Regions from separate parts of the Microbacterium sp. NRRL B-14842 genome, predicted to be linked through region 1. Evidence: riboswitches for the same ligand, from Rfam matches in the RefSeq annotation. Region 1 holds a riboswitch; the other holds the start of a gene.
What was found. Region 1 has a riboswitch for thiamine pyrophosphate ahead of AB1285_RS00385 (ECF transporter S component). Riboswitches for the same ligand answer to the same signal wherever they lie in the genome.
Positions count from the first base shown of each region.

Region 2: another riboswitch for thiamine pyrophosphate. It lies ahead of thiM (hydroxyethylthiazole kinase); the one in region 1 lies ahead of AB1285_RS00385 (ECF transporter S component).

Region 1 is NZ_JBFLUM010000001.1:77,929-85,078, reverse strand. Features, by position in the region: gene AB1285_RS00405 (amino acid permease) at 1-495, opposite strand, end outside; gene AB1285_RS00400 (glutamate decarboxylase) at 505-1,875, opposite strand; gene AB1285_RS00395 (energy-coupling factor transporter transmembrane component T family protein) at 1,976-2,767, opposite strand; gene AB1285_RS00390 (ABC transporter ATP-binding protein) at 2,764-4,221, opposite strand; gene AB1285_RS00385 (ECF transporter S component) at 4,221-4,862, opposite strand; TPP riboswitch at 4,853-4,964, opposite strand; gene AB1285_RS00380 (D-alanyl-D-alanine carboxypeptidase family protein) at 5,042-6,523, shown strand; gene AB1285_RS00375 (ABC transporter ATP-binding protein) at 6,581-7,150, opposite strand, start outside.
Region 2 is NZ_JBFLUM010000073.1:5,005-12,154, forward strand. Features, by position in the region: gene pheS (phenylalanine--tRNA ligase subunit alpha) at 1-650, shown strand, start outside; gene pheT (phenylalanine--tRNA ligase subunit beta) at 650-3,196, shown strand; gene AB1285_RS24925 (DUF402 domain-containing protein) at 3,255-3,974, shown strand; gene AB1285_RS24930 (hypothetical protein) at 4,200-4,724, shown strand; gene AB1285_RS24935 (hypothetical protein) at 4,729-5,172, shown strand; TPP riboswitch at 5,180-5,273, shown strand; gene thiM (hydroxyethylthiazole kinase) at 5,265-6,113, shown strand; partial or broken gene AB1285_RS24945 (thiamine phosphate synthase) at 6,110-6,400, shown strand; gene AB1285_RS24950 (bifunctional hydroxymethylpyrimidine kinase/phosphomethylpyrimidine kinase) at 6,499-7,150, shown strand, end outside.

The DNA of each region.
Region 1 (7,150 bases):
GCCCAGCTTGGCGAAGAGGTCGCCGCCGCGGAGCGTGACGAGCGTGGCGCCCCAGTAGCAGACGATGATGATGACGGCCGTGAAGAAGCCGGAGCTGGACAGCGAGGGGTCGAGGAAGACGAAGGCGAGGGCGCCGGCCACGAACGCGAGCTGCGTGGGGAACCAGACGACGTTCTGGATCCACTGCAGCCACACCGCGGTGAATCCCCAGCGGTTGCCGAGGGCCTCCCGCACCCAGACGTACACCCCGCCCTTCCACCCCGTCGCCAGCTCCGCGGCGACGAGGGCGGTGGGGACGAGGAACAGCACCGCGGGGATGAGGTACAGCGTGATGCTGCCGAGGCCGTAGATCGCCATCGCGGGCAGCGACCGCAGGCTCGCCACGACGACGAGGGTGAGCAGGGCGAGCTGGCCGATGCCGAGGACGGCGACGGCGGGACGGGAGACGCGCGGCGCGGGCGCGGCGCCGGTCGGACCGGACTGCGGAGCAGACATCTCGGCCCCCTAGTGGTGGAACGCCGAGTCGGGGTGGTCGGACGGCATGGGGGCCGTGAGCGCGTCGAGGTGGGCCACCTCGGCGGTGATGGCGTCGAGCAGTTCGGCGGCCAGGTCCATGCTGAGCCCGTTGCGCACGACGATGCGCTGCACTGTGAGGTCCTCCAGATCGGCGGGCATCGGGTACGCGGGGACGAGCCAGCCGCGCATCCGGAGCCGATCCTGCAGGTGGTAGAGCGTCCACTTGTCGGTGTGCCCGTCCTTCAGGCGCCAGGCGAACACCGGGATGTCGCTGCCGTCGTTCCACAACTCGAACGCGTCGAGCTTCGCGATGCCCGCGGAGAGGAACTTCGCCACGTCCTGCGAGGCCTGCTGCACCGCGCGGTAGCCCTCGAACCCGAGGCGGAGGAACAGGTAGTACTGCAGCAGCACCTGAGCACCGGGGCGGGAAAAGTTCAGGGCGAAGGTAGGCATCTCCCCGCCGAGGTAGCTCACCTGGAAGATGAGATCCTCCGGCAGCCACTGCGCGTCGCGCCAGACCACCCAGCCGAGGCCGGGGTAGACGAGACCGTACTTGTGTCCCGAGGTGCTGATCGAGTGCACACGCTCCAGCCGGAAGTCCCACACGAGGTCCGGCTGGAGGAACGGAGCGATCATGGCACCGGAGGCGCCGTCCACGTGGATCGGGATGTCGAGGCCGGTCTTCTCCTGGATCGCGTCGAGCGCCGCGGCGATCTCCGCCACCGGCTCGTACATGCCGGTGTAGGTGACGCCCATGATGGCGACGACCCCGATGGTGTTCTCGTCCACGTACTTCTCGAGATCGTGGCCGTCGAGCGTCTTGTGCTCCTCGCTGATGGGCACGTAGCGCGGCTCGACGTCGAAGTAGTTGCAGAACTTCTCCCAGCACACCTGCACCGCGCTCGACATCACGAGGTTCGGCGTGGAGGCGTCCTTGCCGGCGGCACGGCGGGCCTGCTGCCAGCGACGCTTGAACGCGAGACCGCCGAGCATGCACGCCTCGGAGGAGCCGATCGTCGACGTGCCGATGCTGCGCGCCGCATCCGGGGCCTTCCACAGGTTCGCGAGCATGTGCCAGCAGTTGTCCTCGATGGCGGCGGTCTGCGGATACTCGTCCTTGTCGATCATGTTCTTGTCGAAGGAGGCCATGTAGACCTGCTTCGCCTCGTCGTCCATCCAGGTGCTGACGAAGGTCGCGAGGTTGAGGCGTGCGTTGCCGTCGAGGATCGTCTCGTCTTCGACGATCTGCTTCGCCGTCGCGGGGAGCGACTCGGTGTCGGGGATGACGTGTCGTGGTGCGACGGTGGCCTCGCCCGGCCGCGTGAAGAGCGGCTGGTCGTCGGCGGAGGAGATGCTCATGGGACGTCCCTTTCGGTCGGTGTCGATGGCACTGTCTCCTGCGGACGCCAGCCCCGCCTCTGACCGACCTCCAGGGACCCTCGTCCGAAAGGGGTGAGGGTCAGGACGGCCCGAGGATGAAGTTCCAGGCTCCGGTCGCGACCGCGGCGGCGATCGCCGTCGCGGAGATCGCCGCCCCGACGGCGAGCAGGATCCACTCGGGCGCGCCGAAGCGCGACTCCCGCGCCCAGGTGCGACGGCCGGGGGCGCCGAAGCCCCGCGCCTCCATCGCTGTCGCGAGCTTCGCGCCCCGGCGGATCGACAGCACGAGCAGGGCGAAGGCCATGCCGAGGAAGCGCCGGATGCGCCCGCGGTCGGCCACGCCGCGCGCGCGACGGGCGAGTTCGAGAGCACGCCAGTCGTCGAGGAACAGTCCCACCATGCGCAGGCCGGCGAGCGCGCCGAGGACGAATCGGGCCGGAAGCCGCAGGATCTGCCCGAGGCCGTCGGCGAGATCCGTGGGATCGACCGTGATGAACAGGACCACGGAGGGCAGGGCGATCGCGAGCACGCGCAGCATCGTGGCGACGGCGAGCGCGAGCGACCCCTCGCTGATGCGCAGCACGAACCAGTCGACGTAGACGGTGCCGCTCGTCTCGCCGTAGAGGGCGATGGTGAGACCGGTCAGCGGCGCCGCGAGCCAGACCGGCCACGTGCGCACCCAGAACTCCCGCCAGCCGATGCCCGCGAAGAGGAACAGCACCGCTTCGAGTGCCAGGGCGACGGCCGCCGACACCGGGTCGAGCGTGAGGACCAGAGGCACGGCGATGAGCGCGCTCACGCCCAGCTTGGCGACCGGATTGATGCGGGCGACGACGCCGGTGCGGGTGGGGGCGGGGGCGAGCGCCGTCATGCCGGTGCCCCCAGGACGAACCGGGTGGCGTGCAGAGCGCGCGCCACATCGAGATCGTGGGTGATGGTGACGATCGCCGATCCCTCGTCCCGGAGGGTGGCGAGCATCGCCACGAGCTCGGCCCAGGTCCGGGCGTCCTGGCCGAAGGTCGGCTCGTCGAGGATCAGCACCCGGGGTCTCGTGGCGATCGCGGCCGCGACCGTCAGGCGGCGCTTCTCCCCGCCCGAGAGCGTGTACGGATTCGCCGCACCCAGGTGCGCGAGCCGCAGGCGGGTGAGCAGCTCGTCGACGCGGGCAGACACCTCGTCATCGGGGACGCCCAGGGCGCGGGGACCGACCGCGAGCTCGTCGCGCACGGTCTGGGCGAGGAGCTGGTGCTCCGGTTCCTGGAACACCATCCCGATCCGTGTGAGGAGCTCGCGAGACGCCCACCGGATCGGAGACGGATTGGCCCCCTGCGCGAGTGACGGCGCCGCGATCACGGCTCCCCCTGCGGGAGGGAGGAGCCCCGCGAGGGTCAGGGCCAGCGTGGACTTGCCCGCGCCGTTCGGCCCGGTGATCGCGAGGGCCTCGCCGGCACGCACGTCCAGGTCGATGTCGTGCGCCACCGGACGCCCCTTCACCCGTGCGACAGCCAGCCCGTGCGCCGAGAGCAGCACGTCCCCGGGCGCCGCGCGTGGTGCGGGGGGCTCGGCCGGCGGGCGGCCGGGTACCCACACGCCGTCCGCCGCCAGGCGCTCCCCCTCCGTGCCGAGCACCTCCGCGGGAGTGCCGTCCGCGACGACCCCGCCGGCGCCGAGCACGATGACCCGCGTGAGGAGGGGCAGCCACACCTCGAGGCGATGCTCCACGACCACGAGGGTGGCGGGACGCGCGGCGAGCATCCGCTCCACCGCATCCCTCACCTCGCGCACGCCCTCGGGATCGAGATTCGCCGTCGGCTCGTCCAGCAGCACGAGTCCGGGGCGCATCGCGAGCATGCCGGCCAGGGCGAGGCGCTGCTTCTGGCCGCCCGAGAGCGCCGCGGTCGGATGGTCGAGCGGCACGTCGAGGCCGACGGCCGCCATGGCCGCCTCGACACGAGGCCAGATCTCCGCCCGCGGCACCCCGAGGTTCTCACAGCCGAAGGCCACATCGTCGCCGGCGCGGGCGAGGATCACCTGCGAGTCGGGATCCTGGAGGACGAGCCCGGCCCGACCGCGGGTGGCCACGGCGGGGCCGCCGTCGATGAGCAGCTCCCCCTCGCTCTCCCCCTCCTCCTCGCCGCCGAGCACACCGGCGAGGCCGTGCAGCAGTGTGGATTTGCCCGCGCCAGAGGCCCCGAGCACGAGAACCCGCTCGCCGGGCTCGACGCGGAACGAGACATCGCGCAGCGCCCAGGCGAGGCGACTCGCGTGTCGCCACCCCCACCCCCGGGCCTCGACGCCGGCGGGAGCGACCTGCTCGGACGACATCAGACGCGCACGCGCGCCTCGCGCCCGGAGCCGAAACGGTCGAGAGCCCCCGTCGCCGCGATGCCGCGCGCGAGCACCCAGGACAGCGCACCGGCGATGACCGCCCCGGAGATCACGGTGCTCACGAGATAGATCGCGGTGAAGGCGGGACCGGAGCCGGCGTACCAGAGGACGAGGTTGTTGATGCCGCCCGCGAGCGCAGCGCCGGCACCGGCGAGGATCGCGACGGGCAGCGACCAGCGGCGGTAGAAGAACAGCAGGAAGATCAGCTCGGCACCGAGTCCCTGCACGAGGCCTGCCTCGAGCGTGAGGAAGCCGCCCCACTGGTTGCCGATGAGCGCCGAGACGACGGCGGCCAGCAGCTCGACGTAGATCGCGGCGCCCGCCTTGCGGATGATGAGCCCGCCGAGCACGCCCGCGAAGAGCCACGGGCCGTCGAGGAGCCCTTGGAGGCCGGGAAGCAACGGCTCGAGCAGGGCCTTCGGCCCCAGGTATCCGACGTTCCAGGCCAGGAAGATCAGACCGGCGGCGACGCCGAGGACGCTGGCGACGACGATGTCGACGACGCGCCAGCGCAGATAGCCGCGCGCCGGAACGGCCGTGCTCTTCGCAGACGCGGATGCGGACGTGGACGTACTCATGTGAACTCCTCCCTGCGCTGGCATGACCCAGATCAGGTTCGACGGTCGAAGCGCGATTCGCTCCCTCTCAGCCCGGCTCGCCGGACTCCCGTGGTTGTGCTGTCGATCCTACCCCGTTCCGCCCGCGCGTCCCGAGCCGCGCACGGCGGATTCCGGGCGGTATTCGGTACCGTAAGCGAGTGACCGCTTCCGATCCCCCTGAAGAGGCGTCCGGCGGCGTCGACGTCGACGCGCGGCCCGAAGACTCCGCACCCGTGTCCGCCGAGCCCGCGCTCGACCCTCCGGTCACGGAAGCGGTGTCGTGGGCCGATGCGTCGGCTCCGGCGACCGCGCTGACCTGGGTGGACCCGTCGCTCGTCGCCGCGGAGTCGTCGACGCCCGAGTTCGACGCCTCGGCCGGCACGGAGGACGAGACGGGATTGCTGCGCGACGCGAAACTGCGACCCGCGATCGCCGGCCCCGGACTGCTCGTCCCGCTCGGTGTGCTCGTCGGCCTCGTCGCCTCCTACGCCGGCACCACGCTGCTCTGGCCGCTGCACGAGGTCGCCCCGACCGTCCAGGCCGTCGAGTTCACCCCGGTCGCCGCCCCCACCGCCGCGCTCGCCTGGCCCGCGGTCGGCGACGGCGCTGTCGGGATCGCCGGGATGACGACCGCGGCGTCCACCACCGCTCCGGTGAGCATCGCGAGCATCACGAAGGTCGTCAGCAGCCTCATGGTGCTGGATCGTCTGCCGCTGGCCCCCGGGGAGCAGGGTCCGGAGTTCGCCTTCTCGTACGCCGACAGCATCCGCTACTGGGACTACCGGATCGCCAATCAGTCCGCACTCGATGTCCCCGTGGGTGGAGTGCTGACCGAGTACCAGCTTCTCCAGGGCACCCTGCTCGGCTCGGCCAACAACTACATCGACCGGCTGGCGTCGGAGATCTGGGGGTCCGACGGGGAGTTCGCGGCCGCGGCCGAGGTCTGGCTCGGCGAACGCGGGCTCTCCGGCATCACGGTGGTGACGCCGTCGGGATTCGATGAACGCAACGTCGCCACCCCCGAGGCCCTCGTGGCCCTGGGCGAGATGGCCATGCGCAACCCGGTGTTCGCCGAGATCGTGGGAACCCGGTCTGTCGACCTGCCCGGGGCAGGCAAGGTCGAGAACACGAACGGGATGCTCGCCGATCCGGGTGTCGTCGGCATCAAGACGGGCACCCTCGTCGGGTGGAATCTGCTGACCGCCAAGGACGTCGCCGTCGGCGACTCGACGGTCCGGCTCTACGCCGCGGCGCTGAACCAGGAGGACGACGAGGCGCGTCTCGCCCTCACCCGTGCGCTGTTCGCCCAGACGGAGGCGGCGTTGCAGGCCCAGGGCCCGGCCGTCCCGGCGGGCACGGTGGTCGGGCGCGTGGTCACCGCCTGGGGTGAGCGCGTCGACGTGGTCGCGGGCGAGGACGCCGACGTCGTGATGTGGAACGGGGCGAGCGCGACCGCATCGACGGTGTTCGACCTCGGGGAGGAACGGGAGGCGGACGGGACGGTCGGCACCCTGACCACGACCGGCCCTGTCGACAGCACGGAGACCGCGCTCGTCCTCGACGAGGACCTGGACGGTCCGAGCCCGTGGTGGCGGCTCACCCACCCGCTCGAGCTCTTCGGCATCTCCGGGGACGACTGAGTCCTGACGACGATGCCCCACTCCGGATCCGGAGTGGGGCATCGTGCGTGAAGCGGGTCAGGCGCGGGGCGTGGAGCCGTCCGCGCCGTCGTCGAGAAGCGCCTGCGCTGCTGCGGACTCGGCCGCCGGAACCTGGGCGCCGACGGCTGCTCCCGCCACGGCGTCCGCCGCCTGCTCCTCGGCACTGGCTTCCGCGTCCGCCTCGCCGGTCACGACCACCGGAGACGAGCCGGTGAGAGCCGCTTCCGCATCGAGGTCAGTCGCCGCCTGCTCGAACTGCGACTGGTACAGCCGCCAGTACGCGCCCTGCGCCGCGATGAGCTCGTCATGCGTGCCCTTCTCCACGATGTCGCCGTGCTCCATCACGAGGATGAGATCGGCGTCGCGGATGGTCGACAGACGGTGCGCGATGACGAACGAGGTCCGTCCGTGCCGGAGCGCCGCCATCGCGTTCTGCAGCAGCAGCTCGGTGCGGGTGTCGACCGCCGAGGTGGCCTCGTCCAGGATGAGGATCGACGGCTGCGCCACGAAGGCCCGCGCGATCGTGATGAGCTGGCGCTCACCGGCCGAGACGTTCGACGCGTCCTCGTCGAGCACGGTGTCGTACCCGTCCGGAAGCGCGTGCAC
Region 2 (7,150 bases), on a different contig from region 1:
TGGGGTGGGAGATCGCGGAGGGGCCGGAGCTCGAGCACGAGTGGTTCAACTTCGACGCCCTGAACTTCGACGTCGATCACCCCGCCCGCCAGGAGCAGGACACCTTCTACGTCGACCCGACGTCGCGCCACCTCGTCATGCGTACGCACACGAGCCCCGTGCAGGTGCGATCCATGCTCGACCGCGAGGTCCCCATCTACGTGCTGTGCCCGGGCCGCGTGTACCGCACCGACGAGTTCGACGCCACGCACCTCCCGGTCTTCACGCAGTTCGAGGGCCTGGTCGTCGACAAGGGCATCACGATGGCGCACCTCAAGGGCACGCTCGACCACTTCGCGAAGCAGCTCTTCGGCCCGGAGGCCAAGACCCGCTTCCGCACGAACTACTTCCCCTTCACCGAGCCCTCCGCCGAGCTCGACCTGTGGCACCCGACCTTCAAGGGTGGCGCGCGCTGGATCGAGTGGGGCGGCTGCGGCATGGTCAACCCGAACGTGCTGCGCGCGGCCGGGATCGACCCGGAGGTGTACAGCGGCTTCGCGTTCGGCATGGGCATCGAGCGGGGCCTGATGTTCCGCAGCGATGTGCAGGACATGCGCGACATGGCCGAGGGTGATGTCCGTTTCAGCGAGCAGTTCGGGATGGTGGTGTGATGCGCGTCCCGCTTTCGTGGCTGCGTGAGTACGTCGATCTGGCAGCGGATGCCACGCCCGAGGACGTCCTCGCGGCACTGGTGACCGTCGGCTTCGAAGAGGAGGACGTGCACCGGTTCGACATCACGGGTCCCGTGGTGGTCGGCCAGGTCGTCTCCCTCGAGCCGGAACCCCAGTCGAACGGCAAGACGATCAACTGGTGCCAGGTGGACGTCGGCCCCGAGCACGGCGGCGTCCGTGGGATCGTCTGCGGCGCGCACAACTTCGTCGTCGGAGACAAGGTCGTCGTGACCCTGCCCGGCGCTGTCCTCCCCGGCCCGTTCCCCATCGCCGCCCGCAAGACCTACGGCCACGTGTCCGACGGCATGATCGCCTCGGCGCGCGAGCTGGGGCTCGGCGACGAGCACAACGGCATCGTCGTGCTGAGCGACCTCGGCATCGATGCGCCCGTGGGCACGGACGCGATCGCGCTGCTGGGCCTCGACGACGTCGCGGTGGAGATCAATGTCACGCCGGACCGCGGCTACGCGTTCTCGGTGCGCGGTGTCGCCCGTGAGTACTCCCACGCCACGGGGGCGGCGTTCCGCGACCCGGCCGAGCGTGACTTCGCCGAGCTGCAGCCCGGCTCCGGACACACCGCCGTGGTGGACGACCAGGCGCCGGTGCGGGGCAAGGTCGGCGCGAGCGAGTTCGTCACCCGGGTCGTGCGCGACGTCGATCCGTCGCGGCCGACTCCGCCGTGGATGATCGCGCGCCTCAGCCTCGCCGGCATGCGGTCGCTGGGTGTGCTCATCGACATCACGAACTACGTCATGCTCGAGCTCGGGCAGCCGCTGCACGGCTACGACCTGGACAAGCTCACGGGCGGCATCACCGTCCGGCGCGCGACGCCGGGGGAGAAGATGACCACGCTCGACGGCGTGGAGCGGAAGCTGCACGTCGAAGACCTCCTCATCACCGACGACTCCGGTCCCATCGGCCTCGCCGGCGTCATGGGCGGCGGCACCACCGAGATGAGCGACACCACGCGGAACGTCCTCATCGAGGCGGCGACCTTCGACGCGACGACCATCGCCCGCACGGCCCGTCGGCACAAGCTCCCGAGCGAGGCGTCCAAGCGCTTCGAGCGCGGCGTCGACCCGCTGATCCCCTTCGTCGCGGCCCGGCGTGCAGCCGACCTCATGGTCGAGCTCGCCGGCGGCACGCTCACGGAGGAGGGCGGAGCGCTCTTCGCCGAGGTCTTCGTCGCCGAGATCGAGCTCCCGCGCGGCTTCGTGCAGGGGCTGATCGGCGTCGACTACACCGACGACGAGATCACCGGCGCGCTGACGACGATCGGGGCCGAGGTCAGCCCTTCGACAGGCTCAGGGACCCAGGCCGAAGGCTCAGGGACCCAGGGTGACTCCGGGTGGACGGTCATCCCGCCGACCTGGCGCCCCGACCTCACCGACAAGTGGACACTCGCCGAGGAGGTCGCCCGCATCCACGGGCTCGACCGCATCCCCTCCGTGCTGCCGACGCCGCCGTCCGGCCGCGGTCTCACGGCACATCAGCAGGGGCGTCGCCGCGTGGTGAACGCTCTCGCCGCCGCAGGATTCGTCGAGACCCCGGCGTTCCCGTTCACGACCGAGGCGCAGAACGATCTGCACGGCTCCGCGTCCGGTGAGCACCTGCCCAGCATCCGCCTCGCGAACCCGCTCGACGGGCAGGTGCCGTTCCTGCGGCGCTCGCTCATCCCCGGTCTGCTGCAGACCGCGCACCGCAACATCTCGCGCGGGCTCACCGACCTCGCGCTGTTCGAGACGGGCGCCGTGTTCGTCCCGGAGCCGGGCGTGGAGTACGGCACCGCCGAGGTCCCGCCGCTCGGCGTCCGGCCGTCGGATGAGGTGCTCGCCGCGCTCGACGCCTCCATCCCGCCGCAGGAGCGCCACGTCGCGGTGCTGCTGACCGGCAACGTGTCGCCGCGCCAGCCGGGTCGTGCCGCCGAGGCCGCCGGGCTCGTCGAGGCGCTCGACGCGGTCCGCGTGATCGGGGCCGCGGCGGGCATCGAGATCGACGTCGTGCAGACGCAGCGCGCCGCGCTCCACCCCGGACGCACCGGTGCGCTCGTCGCCGCCGGCGAGGAGGTCGGCTACGTCGGCGAGCTGCATCCCGCCGTCGCCGAGGAGGCTGACCTGCCGGGTCGCGCCACCGTGCTGGAGCTGGACCTCGACCGGCTGCTCACGCTCGCCGGAGGACGCATCGTGGCGGCATCGCTCTCCACGTTCCCGGCCGCGACGCAGGACGTCTCGCTCACACTCCCGGCCGAGGTGCCGGCGGGCGAGGTCCGCGCGGCTCTCGCGGAGGGCGCGGGTGCCCTGCTGGAGTCCGTCCGGCTCGTGGACGACTACCGCGGCGAGGGTGTGCCCGAGGGATCGAAGTCGCTGACGTTCGCCCTGCGTTTCCGCGCCGACGACCGCACGCTGACCGCCGCGGAGGCCTCCGAAGCGAAGATGGCGGGAGTTGCCGTGGCCGCGGAGCGCTTCGGCGCCGCCCTCCGCGACTGACCGGGAGAGCGCACGGCCCCTTCCGGGGAGCCGTGCGCTCTCGCGATAGCGTGGCCGGATGACGAGCCTCCTCCTGCAGCCCACGCCACCCTCGGTCCCCGCCGGAGCGCGATCGCTCGGGGAGGGGCCGTTCCTCTCTCCGGGTGCGCAGCTCGACTGGCACTACCGCAAGCCGGGGTGGACCACGGGGGAGGCAGCGACCGTCACCCCCATGCGCGTCGTCCGTGACGATGAGCGCGGTCTCGTCGCGTGGCTTGCCGCCGGGACGCAGCAGGAAGGCCAGGGCACGCGGGACGGGGAGCGCATCCGGACCGTCCCGCTCGATCGGCGGTGGCGGGAGCCCCGGCGCCGGATCGTCGAGGAGTGGTGGGGCAACGGCATCCTGCGCATCGCGCCCGCGGGAGTGCCGTGGTCGGTCTGGCTGTTCTGGAGCGCGGCCACCGGGACGACGTGGGACTTCGCCGGCTGGTACGTCAACCTCGAGAACGCGCACCTGCGCACCGACAGTGCCACCTACACCTCCGATCACGTCCTCGACGTCGAGATCGCACAGGACGGGCGCGTGGCGATGAAGGACGAGGACGAGCTGGTCGCCGCCGTCGACCAGGGGCGGCTGACCGCCGCGCAGGCGGCGCAGATCGAGCGGCACGCGGTCGCGGCCATCGCGTCTTTCCATGCCGGCGACTGGCCGTTCGATCGGGAGTGGATCGACTGGCGACCGGACCCGTCCTGGAGCATCCCGGTGTTGGACGGCCTCGACGACATCGTCGTCCCCTAACCGCTTCGGGGCCGCCCTCCGCGACGGCGCCGAGGCCGCGCGGGATCAGGCGCTCGCGCGGCATCAGGCGACAGCAGTGCCGGTGGCCTGTGTTCGCGTGATGGCCTGTGCTCGCGTGGTGGGCTGCGCTCGCGTGACGCCTGTACTCGCGTGACGGCCTGTCCTGCCGCTCCGCTCTGAGCGGAGGCCCTTCCCCCGAGTCGTCGATCCTGATGACATGGGCACATGACGGATGTTCTGATCCTCGGGGGAACCGGATGGCTGTCGGGGCGCATCGCCGCGCATGCGCTCGGGGCGGGGGCGACCGTGACCTGCCTGGCCCGCGGCGGACGCCCGGCGCCGCCGGGAGCGACCCTCGTTCTCGCGGACCGCGATGAGGAGGCCGCCTACGACGTCGTGTCGCGCACGGACTGGGACCACGTCGTCGACGTCTCCTCCCGCGCCGATCATGTCTCCGGGGCGGTCCGTGCGCTCGGCGACCGTGCCGCTCGGTGGACGTACATCTCGTCGATGTCGGTGTACCGCGACGACGAGACGGTCGGGACCGACGAGTCGGCATCGCGGCACCCGGCGGCGCAGGCCGGTGAGGACGACGACTACGCGCGACAGAAGGTCGCGGCGGAGGATGCCGTGCAGGCGGGCGTCGGCGATCGCGCACATCCTCGTCCGGCCCGGCCTCATCGTCGGCGACGGCGACCCGAGCGATCGCTTCGGCTACTGGGCGGCGGCGTTCCTCCGGGCCCTGGATGAGCCGGTGCTGCTTCCACCGCTCGAAGGGCGCACGACGCAGGTCATCGACGTCGAGGACGTCGCCGCGTTCGTCGTGTCCGCCACCGTCACCGGTGCCGTGAACGCGATCGGCGACGTGCGCGACCTCGAGGACGTGCTGCGGACGGTGCGCGCGGCCACGGGGCACGCCGGGTCGGTCGTCGTCGGCACGGAGGAGCGCCTCGTCGCCGAAGGTGTCGCGTACTGGGCGGGGCCGCGCTCGCTGCCGCTGTGGCTGCCGCCCGACATGCGCGGATTCATGACCCGCTCGAATGCGCGGTACCGGCGCAGCGGGGGCCCGCTCCGCCCCCTCGACGAGACGGTGGAGCATGTCGTAGCGGACGAGCGCGAACGGGGCGTGGACCGCGAGCGCCGCGCCGGACTCACGCGGACGGAGGAGCGGGCGCTGCTCGACGCCCTCGCTCGCTAGACTGCGAGGCAGTGACACGGGGTGCCGCATCCGCGGCTGAGATCACACCCGTCGAACCTGATCTAGTTCGTACTAGCGAAGGGATGTCGCCGATGAGCGATCCTGTGCGTCCGCAATCCGTCCTCGACCTCGCCGTCACGGCGGGAAGGCTGCGGGAGGAGGTCCGGGCCACGCCGCCGTTGACGCACTGCATCACGAACGCCGTCGTGACGGGGTTCACCGCCAACGTGCTGCTGGCGCTCGGGGCGGCGCCGGCCATGGTCGACATCGTCGGCGAGGCCGAGCCGTTCGCCGCTGCCGCCTCGGGGCTTCTCATCAACCTCGGGACGCCGACCCCGGAGCAGCGGGCGGCGAGCAGGGAGGCCGTGGCGGGAGCGCTCGCCGCCGGCACGCCGTGGGTACTCGATCCCGTTGCGATCGGCACCCTCCCGGTGCGGACGGCGCTCGCGCACGAGCTCGCCGCGCTGCGCCCCACCGCCATCCGCGGCAACGCGTCGGAGATCCTCGCGCTGGCCGGACACAGCAGTGGCGGCCGCGGTGTCGACGCGACGGACGGGACCGAGGCGGCTGCCGCGGCGGCCCACGACCTTGCCCACCGGTACGGTTCCGTGGTCGCCGTCTCGGGCCCTGTCGACCTCCTCACCGACGGGGAGCGGGTGATCCGCATCGCCAACGGGCATGAGCTCCTCACACGGGTGACCGGCGGCGGGTGTGCCCTGGGCGCCGTGATGGCGGCGTTCCTCGGGGCGGCCCGTGGCTCCGCGACAGATGCGCTGACGGCGGTGGCCGCGGCGACCCTCGTCTACACGGTCGCAGCCGAGCAGGCGGCGGAGATCTCCCGCGGACCGGGCAGCTTCGCCGTCGCACTGCTCGACGCCCTGTCCGCCGTGACCCCGGCGGATCTCCGCGCCCGCGCCCGCGTCGAGGAGGAGGCCCGATGACCGTCGACCTGTCCCTGTACCTCGTCACCGATCGGTCGCTGTGCGGCGCTCGCGGGGTGGTCGCGACCGTCCGCGAAGCGGTGGCCGGCGGTGTCCGCATCGTGCAGCTGCGCGACAAGAAGGCGACGGACGAGGAGACCGTCGAGCAGCTCCTCGCCCTGTCCGCGGCCATCGACGGTCGCGCGCTGCTCGTCGTGAACGATCGCCTCGATGCGGCCGTCGAGGCCCGTCGTCGCGGTGCCAGGGTGGACGGGGTGCACCTCGGCCAGGCGGATGCCTCGGTGCTCCGCGCGCGCAAGCTTCTCGGCCCGGAGGCGTTGATCGGGCTCACGGCGAAACACCTCCGCGCACCTCGACGAGGTCGCCGCCCCTGCCGCCGGGCACGGTGGACTACCTCGGGGTCGGCGTCATCCGCCCCACGCGCACGAAGCCCGACCATCCGGCGCCGCTCGGCATCGACGGCTTCGCCGCATTCGTCGCGCGCAGTCCGCTGCCGTGCGTCGCGATCGGTGGGGTGGACCTGGAGGACGCGGCGGCCTTGCGTGAGGCCGGCGCGTCCGGGATCGCGGTGGTCTCGGCGCTGTGCGCGGCAGAGGACCCCCGGGCCGCCGCCGCGGCCTTCCGGCGACACTGGTTCGCACGGGCGGTGCCGCACGTGCTCAGCATCGCCGGCAGCGATCCGTCCGGAGGTGCGGGCATCCAGGCCGATCTCAAGGCGATCGCCGCGAACGGGGGCTACGGCATGGCAGCCCTCACAGCCCTGACCGCGCAGAACACGCAGGGCGTCCGCGCCGTGCATGTCCCTCCCGCGGAGTTCCTGCGGGCGCAGCTCGACGCTGTCGCCGACGACATCCGCATCGACGCCGTGAAGATCGGCATGCTCGCGGACGGGGAGGTGATCCGCACGGTCGCCGCCTGGCTCCGGACGACGCAGCCCCCGATCGTCGTGCTGGACCCCGTCATGATCGCCACCTCGGGAGACCGACTGCTCGATCCGGACGCAGAGCGCGAGCTGCGGGGCCTGCTCTCCCTGGCGA